One region of the Salinivibrio sp. SS3 genome, then DNA from elsewhere that is predicted to be linked to it. Evidence: predicted binding sites of a transcription regulator. Region 1 holds the regulator's gene; each other region holds the start of a gene.
What was found. The regulator MetJ, encoded in region 1, represses methionine synthesis genes. The targets are predictions, from matches to a motif close to TTAGACNTNTANANGTCTAA.
Positions count from the first base shown of each region.

Region 2: a site for MetJ is predicted at 1,401-1,420, ahead of metN (methionine ABC transporter ATP-binding protein MetN). Genes of this name have one in related genera too.
Region 3: a site for MetJ is predicted at 1,600-1,619, ahead of metH (methionine synthase). Genes of this name have one in related genera too.
Region 4: a site for MetJ is predicted at 1,188-1,207, ahead of metK (methionine adenosyltransferase). Genes of this name have one in related genera too.

Region 1 is NZ_MEBQ01000012.1:59,447-62,631, forward strand. It holds gene BGL48_RS06385 (bifunctional aspartate kinase/homoserine dehydrogenase II) at 1-308, opposite strand, end outside; gene metB (cystathionine gamma-synthase) at 370-1,536, opposite strand; gene metJ (met regulon transcriptional regulator MetJ) at 1,723-2,040, shown strand; gene BGL48_RS06400 (malic enzyme-like NAD(P)-binding protein) at 2,119-3,185, opposite strand, start outside.
Region 2 is NZ_MEBQ01000004.1:31,247-34,431, reverse strand. It holds gene BGL48_RS01795 (methionine ABC transporter permease) at 1-258, opposite strand, end outside; gene metN (methionine ABC transporter ATP-binding protein MetN) at 248-1,282, opposite strand; gene BGL48_RS01785 (LysE family translocator) at 1,530-2,168, shown strand; gene BGL48_RS01780 (amidohydrolase) at 2,176-3,185, opposite strand, start outside.
Region 3 is NZ_MEBQ01000010.1:1,276-4,460, reverse strand. It holds gene metH (methionine synthase) at 1-1,544, opposite strand, end outside; gene BGL48_RS05710 (cation:proton antiporter) at 1,728-3,020, shown strand; gene metA (homoserine O-acetyltransferase MetA) at 3,065-3,185, opposite strand, start outside.
Region 4 is NZ_MEBQ01000017.1:13,499-16,683, reverse strand. It holds gene BGL48_RS07555 (ligand-gated channel protein) at 1-8, opposite strand, end outside; gene BGL48_RS07550 (LysR family transcriptional regulator) at 181-1,107, shown strand; gene metK (methionine adenosyltransferase) at 1,279-2,433, shown strand; gene BGL48_RS07540 (SprT family zinc-dependent metalloprotease) at 2,504-3,031, shown strand; gene rsmE (16S rRNA (uracil(1498)-N(3))-methyltransferase) at 3,130-3,185, shown strand, end outside.

The DNA of each region.
Region 1 (3,185 bases):
GCATCCACCAGCTGTTGTTTTGTCTCTCCATCCACCAAGTTTTCAATCAAATCTTGCTGGAAGGCGCGCACCGTTTGCAAGGTCTCATGCGCCACTCGTCCATCCTTGTCTAATTGCGCCAACCACATGATCAGCTGGTTAGTGGTTTTTCCTGCCGCAGATACCACGATCAAGTCTTGCTGGCTCGCATGCGCGGTCAATACATCGACCACGCGGCGATAGCAATCAGGGCTCGCAAGGCTACTGCCACCAAACTTGTGTAATTGGCGTGGTGACTCTGGGGACGTTTCCATCGGTTGCGCATGCATGGCAAGGTCTCTCTTAATGTCTATCAATCTCGGTAAAACGGCGCGCACGGCGGCGCAGCCTCTATCGGGGGTTGCCCCCTAAACGGGCAAAAGCATTCGCCAAATCGGCGACCAAATCTTGCGCATCTTCTAATCCAATCGACAAGCGTAATAAGGTCGGCGAAATGCCGGCTTCTGCTTGCGCTGCGTCACTCATGGCTCGGTGCGTCATCGAGCCAGGGTGAGTGATCAAGCTTTCCACGCCCCCTAGCGATTCGGCCAGAGCAAATAACGAAAGGCCGTCGATAAACCGCGCCACACCGGCTTGGTCGGTCTCTAACTCTAGGCTCAGCATGCTACCAAACCCCGCTTGCTGACGCGCCGCAATTTGGTGACCAGGGTGAGAGGCCAACCCGGGATAGTATATTTTCCGCACCGCCGGCACCGTTTGTAGGTAGCTCAGTACCGCTTCAGTGTTGTGCTGGTGTTGTTTAACGCGCGCGCCCAGTGTACGCAACCCTCGCAATGTCATATAACTGTCAAAGGCATTGCCCGTCGCCCCTAAGCAATTTCCCCACCAAGCCAGTGTGTCTGCCAATTCATCCGTACGCGCGACCACCACGCCACCGACAATATCGGAGTGACCATTAATAAACTTGGTGGTGGAATGGACCACCATATCCGCGCCCAGCGCAAACGGCTTTTGCAAGGCGGGCGATAAAAAGGTGTTATCCACCACCACCCGGGCCCCAACTTGATGGGCCTTTTGGCTTATTTCTGCGATATCGACCACGCGTAGAAGTGGATTAGATGGAGTTTCCACCAGCACCAACTTGGGCTGCTTAGCCAATGCCTGCGCCAACGCCTCATGGTCGGATTGATCGACAAAACTCACCTGCCAAATGCCTTGTTTGGCGCGTGATTCGAGCAAGCGATAGGTGCCGCCATAACAATCGTGCGGGGCGACGATATGATCGCCTGCCTCCAATAGAGATAACACCAAGTTTATCGCCGACATGCCACAGTTAGTCACTACCGCACCCGCGCCCCCCTCTAAGTCAGTCAGCGCTTGTTCCAACTGCGCACGCGTTGGGTTGCCGCCTCGCGCGTAGTCGTAGGTAGGCACATCCCCCAGAGCCGGGAAACGGTAATTGGTCGATAAATACAAGGGAGGCACTACCGCATGGTGCTGGGTGTCGGTGCCAATCCCAGTGCGAACGGCGATGGTGTCGGTTTTTTTCTCAGTCATGATCTGTCCTTGCTAGTCTGGTTTGCGCATGGTGGGCGTGATCCAGGCGTCATACTGCCACCTTACCCGTCGCTTTTTGGGACGTCAACACTTCTAGACGTCTACACTCCTTTGCATGTGGCGGTTAATATAGCTAAAATCTCCGCAGCATCATCCTGGGTATTCCTTAATCAAGATAGGTGAGACATGGCGCAGTGGAACGGCGACTACATTAATCCGTATGCCGAACATGGTAAAAAGAAAGAGCAGGTAAAGAAGATCACCGTCTCTATCCCATTAAAAGTACTAAAAATTCTTACTGATGAGCGCACTCGTCGTCAGGTGCAAAACCTGCGTCACGCGACCAACAGCGAGTTGTTGTGTGAGGCATTTCTTCATGCCTACACCGGTCAACCTCTGCCAACCGATGACGATATCCGTAAGGATAAACCCGACAGCATCCCCGCCGAAGCGCGTCGGATCATGAAAGAGCTGGGTATCGAATTCGACGATAGCGAATACTAAAAAAACCCGCCAACCGGCGGGTTTTTCATTACCTGCAGCATCGTGCTGTCTGCCACTTGCGCATGGCAACATGCCTCGCTACATCATATAGTTTTCTGGCATCTCGATACGAGCTACGCCGGTTTCGACGGCCGCCAGCGCCACTGCACGTGCTACTTTCGGCAACAAACGCGCGTCCATGGGCTTGGGAATGATGTAATCAGGACCAAAGCTGAGCGAAGACAAGCCGGCGGCGTCTAATACTGTTTGTGGCACCGGCTCTTTGGCTAAACTGCGAATGGCCTCGACCGCGGCCAGTTTCATCGCATTGTTAATTTCACTGGCACGCACATCCAATGCACCACGGAAAATAAACGGGAAACAGAGTACGTTATTGACCTGGTTGGGGTAATCCGAACGCCCGGTTCCCATGATCAGATCATCACGGACTTGATGTGCCACATCCGGGTGGATTTCAGGATCCGGATTCGAGCAGGCAAATATCACGGGCTTGTCTGCCATCAGCTTCAAGGCCTCTGGTGAGAGTAAGTCTGGGCCAGATACGCCAACGAACATGTCCGCGCCTTCAATCACATCTTCGAGGGTACGTTTATCGGTGTTATTGGCAAACAGCTGCTTGTATTTGTTGATATCATCACGGCGCGTATGGATCACGCCTTTACGATCCAACATATAGATTTTTTCTCGCTGCGCACCACATTTTATTAATAGCTCCATACAGGCAACCGCGGCCGCGCCAGCACCCATGCACACCACCGTCGCCTCACGGATATCTTTGCCTTGTAGCTCGAGCGCGTTAAGCATGCCGGCAGCAGTCACGATGGCAGTACCGTGTTGGTCATCATGGAATACAGGCACTTCGCACCGTGCAATCAGTTGTTTTTCAATTTCAAAACAATCAGGGGCTTTAATATCTTCGAGGTTGATACCGCCAAAGGTGTCAGCAATATTGGCCACGGTATCAACGAACTCATCAATAGTGCGGTGTTTCACTTCAATATCAATCGAGTCCAAACCGGCAAAACGCTTGAATAATAACGCTTTACCTTCCATGACGGGCTTAGAAGCCATGGGGCCTAAGTTCCCCAATCCCAAAATCGCGGTGCCGTTTGAGATCACCGCCACCATGTTGCCTTTACCCGTAT
Region 2 (3,185 bases), on a different contig from region 1:
AATCGCGACCAGCAAGATAATAAAGGGGATGGAGCGACCAATGTTCACGACTGCGCCAAGCACCTGGTTAACTTGTGGTTGACCCAGCAAACCACCGGGTTTGGTCACATGCAGTAACACGCCTAGTGGGATGCCAATCACAAACCCCATGATGCCGGAGGCAAACACCATATACAGGGTTTGGCCGGTAGCCTCGAGGAGCAAGTTGATAAGGGCGCTGTTTTCATTAACCCATTGGGTGAGTTGATCAATCAACATAGCCAAGTACCTCCGTGTTGACATGGTGCTTGTTGAGGTAAGTAATGGCGTTTTCAACCGCCTCTTTGGGGCCCATGATCTCCGCGAGGAGTAGGCCGAATTTCACGCCACCGGCATAGTCGATATCTGAGCTTAAAATACTGATGTCGATATCAAATAGGCGCGAGATCTGGCTGATTAATGGGTCATCGACCGTCGCACCGGTAAACTCAAGGCGCACTAACGGGTAGCTGCCTTCAAAGTATTCTTGTTGTAAGCGCTGGGCGAAATCATGCGGCACTGACAAGTCGAGGGTTGAGCGAATAAATTGTTTCGCCAAGTCGGATTTGGGGTGCGCAAAAATCTCGCCTACCGGGCCGGATTCAACCAGCTCCCCATCGCCAATGATGGCGACGTCGTCACAGATACGTTTGACCACGTCCATTTCGTGGGTGATCAGCAAAATGGTGAGGTTGAGCTTTTGGTTGATGGTTTGCAGCAGTGACAAAATCGATTGGGTGGTGGCCGGATCCAGTGCGCTGGTGGCTTCATCACAAAGCAGAACGTTGGGGCTTGGCGCCAGTGCGCGGGCAATGGCGACACGCTGTTTTTGTCCGCCACTGAGGCTGACAGGATACACATCACGCTTATCGGCCAAGCCGACCAGATCGAGCAGTTCGCTCACGCGTGTTTCAATCTCATCGCGGCTCGAGCCACTTAGCTCAAGCGGTAGGGCGATATTGTCGAAAACGGTGCGTGACGAAAGCAGATTAAAGTGTTGGAAAATCATCCCGATTTTACGGCGCGCTTGGGTCAACTGGCGGCTGGGTAGCGCGGTGAGGTTAGTGCCCCCCACTTTGACTGAGCCGCTGGTTGGGCGCTCGAGCAGGTTAACCATCCGAATTAGGGTACTTTTCCCAGCACCGGAGGCACCGATCACACCAAATACTTTTCCCTTGGGAATAAATAAGTTGATGTCATTAAGGGCATGAATTCGGCGCTCCCCGAGTTCGAATACCTTGTTGAGGTTGGTTATCTCAATCATCACATGTCCTTGGCGAATAATTTGATCACAGCAGACTCACTCAGCGGCTTGTGCCACATTCTTGCTGTCGCTCTGGTTATTGATGCTATGAGTTAGTCAAAATTAAGTCAATGGATATTTTTACTTCTGGACGTCTAAATGGCAATAAGTCCAATCGCTTGGTTATAAACTCAACAGTCAGCTTGATCTCAAACGATAAAGGGCGTTTACTAGAGGCCCCTGTAGTGCTTTGTTCTGATTACGCTTTATGCCAACTTCTTTGATTGATACCACCATGCTTTCCTTGTTTATCCCGACCTTTTTCCTCGTCTCGGTGACGCCTGGGATGTGTATGACCCTCTCGATGACGCTGGGAATGACCATCGGGGTTAAGCGTAGCCTGCATATGATGTGGGGCGAGTTAATTGGCGTGGGGCTGGTGGCGATTGCCTCGGTGATTGGAGTGGCGGCGATGATGCTTAATTATCCGTCTATCTTTCAGGTTTTCAAATACGTCGGTGGTGCCTATCTGGCGTTTATCGGGGTGCAAATGTGGCGATCTCGCGGGAAAATGGCCATTCCTGAGGAGGATGACGCTAGCCCCAGTCAAGCGTCTGCGTGGTCCTTGGCGGCCCAAGGATTTGTCACCGCGATTGCTAACCCGAAAGGCTGGGCGTTTATGATCTCACTGTTGCCGCCGTTTATTAATCCTAAATTAGCGCTGCCTAGCCAGTTAAGTGTGCTGGTGTTGATTATTCTGCTGACTGAATTTAGCTGTTTGATGCTGTATGCCAGTGGCGGTCGCACGTTGCGTCAATTTCTGCAGCAAAGAGGCAACGTGCAATTACTCAACCGTGTCGCCGGCACCTTGATGGTGGGTGTTGGCGTTTGGCTGGCGCTGGGGTAGGGCGTGATTAGCCTGTGATGCAGCCGTGATGCTCAGCGACCAACGCGGTAAAGAGCGCTTTGGCGGTGGGGAGGATCGCATCTGGGAAATCATAATCAGGGTTGTGCAGCTGTGGATGATGCTCACCACTGCCAATGCCAAATAACGCCCCTGGCCAACGAGCAAGAAATTCGGCCACATCCTCCGACCAACGCATGGGCTCGGTGAGCCTGTGAACGGCTAACCCTAACGACTGCGCGGCATTGACCACATGCTGCGTATGGTGCGTGCTGTTCTCGGCCGCGATAAAGGGCTCATGCCAGCAAACACTGACCGTTAATCCTGCCCGAGCCGCCAGCGTGTTCACTTTGTCGATTAAGTCGGCCTTCATGGCGTGAAAGCAGGCGTTGTCATCACTGCGTAACGTGGCCATCACGGTCGCCTGGCCGGGGGCGACGCCGTAGGCAGGCTCTCCTAACTGGGCGTGAACCAAGGTGACGAGGCTGTTGGCGTCAGGGTAGGCGTCGGGCAGTTGTGTCAGGGTATGCAGCACGCCTGTCATCGCACTGGCAGGGCTGATCCCACGCTCTGGGTAGGCGGCATGAGAAGTTTTTCCGTACAACTCAATAGCGACTCCGGTCGAGGCACAGGCAAAGGTGCCGGGGCGCACCACGATTTGATGCTGACTAAAGCCGGGGAGATTGTGAAAGGCGTAGACGTTATCAATCTGCGCGTTGGTAAGTGCGGGGGACTCGCACATACGCGCTGCGCCTTCGCCGGTTTCTTCGGCAGGCTGAAAGGCGAGCAGCACAGTGCCACGAGCGGGTGGCGTGTGGCGAAGCTCGGCGGCGACGGCCAGCAACGCCGCGGTATGACCATCGTGGCCACAGGCATGCATCACGCCTGAGTGCTGGGAGCAATAAGCCAGTGATCCACGCTCTTCAATCGGCAGCGCATCGAAATCGGCACGTAGCAAGGTGGTGGGCCCTGGTGCCGCGCCTTGAATGGTGACCAGGATCCCGTGACCGCCGACATCAG
Region 3 (3,185 bases), on a different contig from region 1:
ATGTCTTCCGGTGGAAAGCCAACTTGCTCGACCAGAAGGTGATAGGCCCGCGTACAGATTTCTACTTTCCGCGCCTGGGTATCAGCCTGTCCTTGCTCATCAAACGCCATCACGATCACTGCCGCACCATAGCGACGGACTAAACGTGCTTGGTGCAGAAAGGCTTCTTCTCCTTCTTTGAGCGAAATAGAGTTGACGATGCCTTTCCCTTGAATGCACTTGAGGCCAGCTTCAATCACCTCCCATTTGGAGGAATCAATCATCACTGGCACACGGGCAATATCCGGCTCCCCCGCGCAAAGGTTGAGGAATCGCACCATGGCCTTTTCGGCATCCAACATACCCTCATCCATATTGATATCGATGATTTGGGCGCCGTTCTCCACTTGCTGCAATGCCACTTCAAGCGCTTCGTCATATTGCTCCTCAACGATTAAGCGTTTAAAGCGTGCTGAGCCGGTGACATTGGTGCGCTCCCCCACGTTGACGAACAAGCTATCAGCATTAATGGTCAGGGGCTCGAGCCCAGATAAGCGACAGGTCACAGGGTGGTCAGGCAGAGAGCGTGGCGCATGTTGCTTCACCGCGTCGCTAATCGCTTGAATATGTTCGGGCGTAGTGCCACAGCACCCCCCGACCAAGTTGATAAAGCCAGACGCCGCCCACTCATCAATGTGTGTCGCCATCTCTTCGGGAGAAAGATCATACTCGCCAAAGGCGTTGGGCAACCCCGCATTGGGGTGGACGGAGACAAAGCCCTCACAAATGTCGCTCAGCTCTTTGACATACTGGCGCAATTCAGCTGGCCCAAGTGCGCAGTTTAAGCCAAACGACAGTGGCTCGACATGACGCAACGAGTGATAAAAAGCGGCGGTGGTTTGTCCGGATAAGGTACGTCCAGATGCATCAGTGATGGTGCCGGAGATCATAATGGGTAAGCGAAAACCGCGGGCATCAAAGACCTTTTCAGCCGCAAATGCGCATGCTTTGGCATTCAAGGTATCAAAAATGGTCTCCAACATGATGATATCAACACCGCCGTCAATGAGCGCTTCGGTGGACTCGGCATACACGTCGACTAACTGATCAAAGCTGACATTGCGAAAGCCCGGGTCATTCACGTCTGGAGAGATTGAACACGTTCGGTTCGTCGGCCCTAACACGCCCGCGACAAAACGGGGTTTATCCGGCGTTTTCACCGTCCACGAATCAGCAACCTCACGCGCAAGCCGGGCTGCCGCGCCGTTGATTTCCGCACTCAGCGCCTGCATGTCGTAATCAGCCATCGCGATTTGGGTGGCGTTAAAGGTGTTGGTTTCAATAATGTCCGCGCCCGCCGCCAGATAATCACTATGTAGCGAAGCGATCTTATCAGGCTGCGTCAGCACCAAGAGATCATTATTACCTTTCACATCACAGTGCCAATCTTTAAAACGTTGGCCACGATAATCGGCTTCGCTCAGTGCCAAACCTTGGATCATGGTGCCCATGCCACCATCGATCACTAGAATACGGTCGCGCAGTTGCTGTGTTAGTCGGTCCATACTATTACGCTTATCATCTTCCTCGTTGCAGTCATTTCATCCTACCACAGCGGAAATGGAAATCTAGACGTCTATAAATAACAATTTATTTTGATCTATTTCAATTCAGCTGTTCGTTTTGAAAGCGATTTCTATTAATATTTCGACACACTTTTTCATTCCCTCGTTGCACTAGGAAGCGGCATGTCAACCTACGCAATCCTCAGCTTTATGGCTGCTGCAGCCATCTTTATCGCTTTTATTAATAGTAAAATCAGCCGAGTACAAACCACGATCGCCATCACCGCCAGCTCGCTCCTACTGTCTTTGCTGATAGTGATCGCCGGTCAATACCAAGCAATTCCACTAAAAGCCATGGCCGAGCAGATACTGACAGATATCCACTTTGATACGTTTTTGCTCAAAGGCGTCCTCGGCTTTTTGCTCTTCGCAGGGGGGATTGGCGTCAAGCTTCCCTCTTTCTCCGACCAAAAGTGGGAGATCACAACCCTGGTGATCGGCGGGCTATTGGTCTCTGTGTTGTTAATCGGCACCGGTATCTGGGGCGTGTTTCAACTGATTGGCATCCCCTTTGATTTCCTCTACTGCCTGTTATTTGGCGCGCTGATATCGCCCACCGACCCCATCGCTGTGCTTGCTATCGTCAAAAAGCTGCAAGCACCGACGCGGATCACCACACAAATTGAGGGAGAGTCATTATTCAATGATGGTGTGGGTATCGTGATCTTTGTGACCCTTTTTACCCTAGCCTTTGGCGACAACAACCCGACGGTGGGCGGTACCATTGCCTTGTTTTTACAAGAAGCCGTTGGCGGGGTTTTATATGGCCTAGTGCTGGGCTATCTTTTCCATCGCTTGATTTGTGCCACTAACGATCACTCGATGGAATTGCTATTAACGCTGGCTATCCCCAGCGCTGGCTATGTCTTGGCCGATATGCTGCATGTCTCTGGCCCGCTGGCAATGGTGGTATCGGGGATCATGATCGGTAACTGGACCCGCTTTATTGGCTTTTCCAAAGAAAGTGAAGATCACCTCGACCACTTCTGGGAATTAGTCGATGAATTTCTTAACAGCCTACTCTTTCTCCTCATCGGGGTTAGCTTGCTGCAAATCAGTTTCCATAAAGAAGACTGGATCATTATGGCGGCGGTGGTTCCTATTGTGCTTCTCGCCCGTTTTATTAGCGTGAAAATGTGCTATCTCGGTTTCAACCGCTTTCGTTCTTATAACCCTTGGGCGGTGCGTATATTAAGCTGGGGTGGGTTACGTGGCGGTCTCGCACTGGCGATGGCGATGGCCGTGCCCGCTGGCATCATGGTGGTGCCGGAAAAAAATATCGATGTTCGCGAGCTGATCCTCATCATGACCTACGCGGTGGTGGTATTTTCCATTTTAGTGCAAGGCTCAACCATGACAGGCATGGTTGATAAAGCAAACGCAGCACAAGACGAAATGGATAAACATCAAACCTAAATCCACACAGCTCCCTAAGCAAAAGGCGTCCGCAGGCGCCTTTTTTATTCATCCAGGGTAAAGTTAGACGCAGAGAAGCTATCCAAGTCGAAGGGCGTTTGCTGGTAAACACAATAGTTTAGCCAGTTGGCAAACAGTAAATGGCCATGGCTGCGCCAACTCACA
Region 4 (3,185 bases), on a different contig from region 1:
CTGGACATAATCAACTCCATTTTGTGATAATAATTATCATTTGTTTATTGAGAATTATTCACATAGATACACGGACGCCTAGCCCCATAAAGGGAACATCTCGTTCCATTTATTGAACGAGGTAATTTCTCTCCTTCTGGACAGCTGATGTGACGTCTTACTGGCGTTAAAAGGAAAGTTATGCAGGATTTATCTTCGATCCGTTCGTTTGCGGCTTTGTGTCATCATCAAAGCCTCACGGCCGCCGCTAAGGCATTAGGTCAACCCAAGTCAACGGTGAGTCGTCGCTTAGCTCAACTTGAAGCCGACCTAGGACAACCTTTAACGCAAAGACAAGGTAATAGACTGGTCTTAACCAAAGCGGGCGCGATATTTGCGCGATACTGTCATCAAATTATTGATTTAGCAGAAAGAAGTGAAGAGGCCATACAGGATTTAAATAACCACCTTCAAGGGCCGATAGAAGTGATTTGCCACCCCGGAATGATGCGCGGCTGGGCGGCTCCATTGATCAGTCGTTTTCTCGCTGAGCATCCCAAAGTATCCATCACATTAACAAGCGAAGTCAGTGCACAACGTATTCAGTCGGCCGATCTTATCATCTGGGCAGGAGACATCATGTTACCGGTCAATTGCCGCTCATATCAGCTTGGCCACTGGCAATATGGTATTTACGCGGCACCAGACTATGTCAGCCAATATGGCCCGTTTACGCATCCTAGCCTGCTCGATGAACACCCTTGGCTCGATGTCTTTGCCCTACGTCGACAAGGGTTAACGCTTTATGACCACGACAATACCTACCACTTAAGCGCCATGCCTAGCCGCTTTAATTGCGATATGATAGCCATTCAATTGGATGCTATCGCCGATGGGCAGGGCGTTGGATTGCTACCGATCTGGAGCGCCACGGGTTATCAACACCATCATCCTGATAGAATTATACGCTGCTTGCCTAACTGGGCCTCAGCACCTATTCCGTTGCGTCTTTACTGCAGCGCTGGCCGCCTTCCTCTGCGTGTCGAATCACTGGTGCACTGGCTGCAAGAGGCGATTCCCTCATCATGGAGGTCAGTGAAGCCACAGCCAGTATCCCACGCGGTGTAAGCGCATCTCAGCCAATTTTGCTATACCTTAAGACACCCATATGCATCATCTGACTTGCGTTTATCACAATTGCGAATAAAATAGACGTCTAGAAGTTAAAACATCTGAGTTGATCGGCGGTGCGCGTTAATACGTATCGTCAGTTTCCCCGATAATCAATGAGAGTGTCACATGGCTAAGCACCTGTTTACCTCAGAGTCCGTCTCTGAAGGCCATCCTGATAAAATCGCAGATCAGATTTCTGATGCTGTTTTGGATGCCATCCTTGAGCAAGACCCCAAAGCACGCGTCGCCTGCGAAACCTATGTTAAAACTGGCATGGTAATGGTAGGCGGGGAAGTGACGACCTCGGCATGGGTCGATATCGAAGAGCTTACTCGTCAAACCGTTCAAGATATTGGCTATATCCACTCTGATATGGGCTTTGATGCCAACTCTTGCGCGGTATTGAATACCATTGGTAAACAATCCCCAGACATCAACCAAGGGGTTGATCGCGCCGACCCGAAAGATCAGGGCGCTGGCGACCAAGGGATCATGTTCGGCTTTGCCACCAATGAGACCAATGTGCTGATGCCAGCTCCTATTACCTATTCACACCGTTTGGTGGAGCGCCAAGCGCAAGTGCGCAAAGATGGCACCTTAGACTGGTTACGCCCAGATGCGAAAAGCCAGGTCACCTTTGCGTATGACAACGGCAAAATTGCCGGTATTGATGCCGTCGTGCTCTCTACACAGCATTGCGACAGTATTTCAACTGAGGATCTGCGCGAGGCGGTGATGGAAGAAATCATCAAGCCTGTGTTGCCGGCGGAATGGCTGACCAAAGACACCAAGTATTTCATTAACCCAACGGGTCGGTTTGTGATTGGCGGGCCGATGGGCGATTGTGGTTTGACAGGCCGTAAGATCATTGTTGACACCTATGGCGGGGCAGCCCGTCACGGTGGCGGGGCGTTCTCAGGAAAAGATCCCTCAAAAGTGGATCGCTCTGCCGCTTACGCCGCGCGCTATGTGGCCAAAAACATTGTTGCCGCAGGCCTTGCCGACCGTTGTGAAATTCAACTGTCTTACGCGATTGGCGTCGCCGAGCCGACGTCCATCATGGTCGAGACCTTCGGCACTGAAAAAGTCGCACCAGCGGTGATCATTAAAGCGGTACGTGAGCACTTCGACTTACGCCCGTATGGTTTGCAAGAAATGCTGGATTTGTTACAGCCTATCTATAAGCAAACGGCTGCGTATGGCCACTTTGGTCGCGACATCTTCCCTTGGGAGAAAACCGACAAAGCGGAGCTGTTGCGCGACTTTGCCAAGCTCGGGTAACCTTAGGCGACTCAGTGCTTTTAAGGGAAGCTTCGGCTTCCCTTTTTGATCGCAGCAAGGACGACCACTTATGTCTTGTGCTTATGACACCCCAGAAAAATCCGCTCATGCATTACAACAGGCAGCGCTCTCACGCGCCCAGCAATGTATTGATGTGGCTAACCAGCAATTGGGCACCCAGCTGACCTACCCCGTGGTTGGCTTTACACTGCGGGGCAAGTCTGCCGGTACTGCGCATCCAGCACAATGGCGCGTCCGGTTTAACCCTGTTCTTTTGCAACAAGCACCAGACACCTTTTTTGACGAAGTGATCCCTCATGAAGTCTGTCATTTGGTCACCTTTGCGTTACATGGTCGGGTGAAACCGCATGGTCCTGAGTGGCGTTCGTTGATGACCCAGGTCTTTAACGCCCCTGCCAATACCACCCACCAGCTTGATATCAGCGCCGTGCAGGGTAAAACCTTTGCTTACTACTGTGATTGCGGGCCTGTCGCCTTATCCATTCGCCGTCACAATAAAATACAACGCGGCCAAGCCATCTATCGCTGCAACCGTTGCCAACAGCCACTAACACGCAGTGGTGAAGGATCAGAATAGTTTGCTTTTTCGTCCCTCGTCCCCATAGTAGTGACAGAGCCTATCGTCCCTTTGGTCATGTTACACTGAGGGCGACTTGAACATGGAACACGAGCACAATGCGAATTCCTCGAATTTATCACCCAGCACCGTTACCCGAACAAGGCACGGTGAT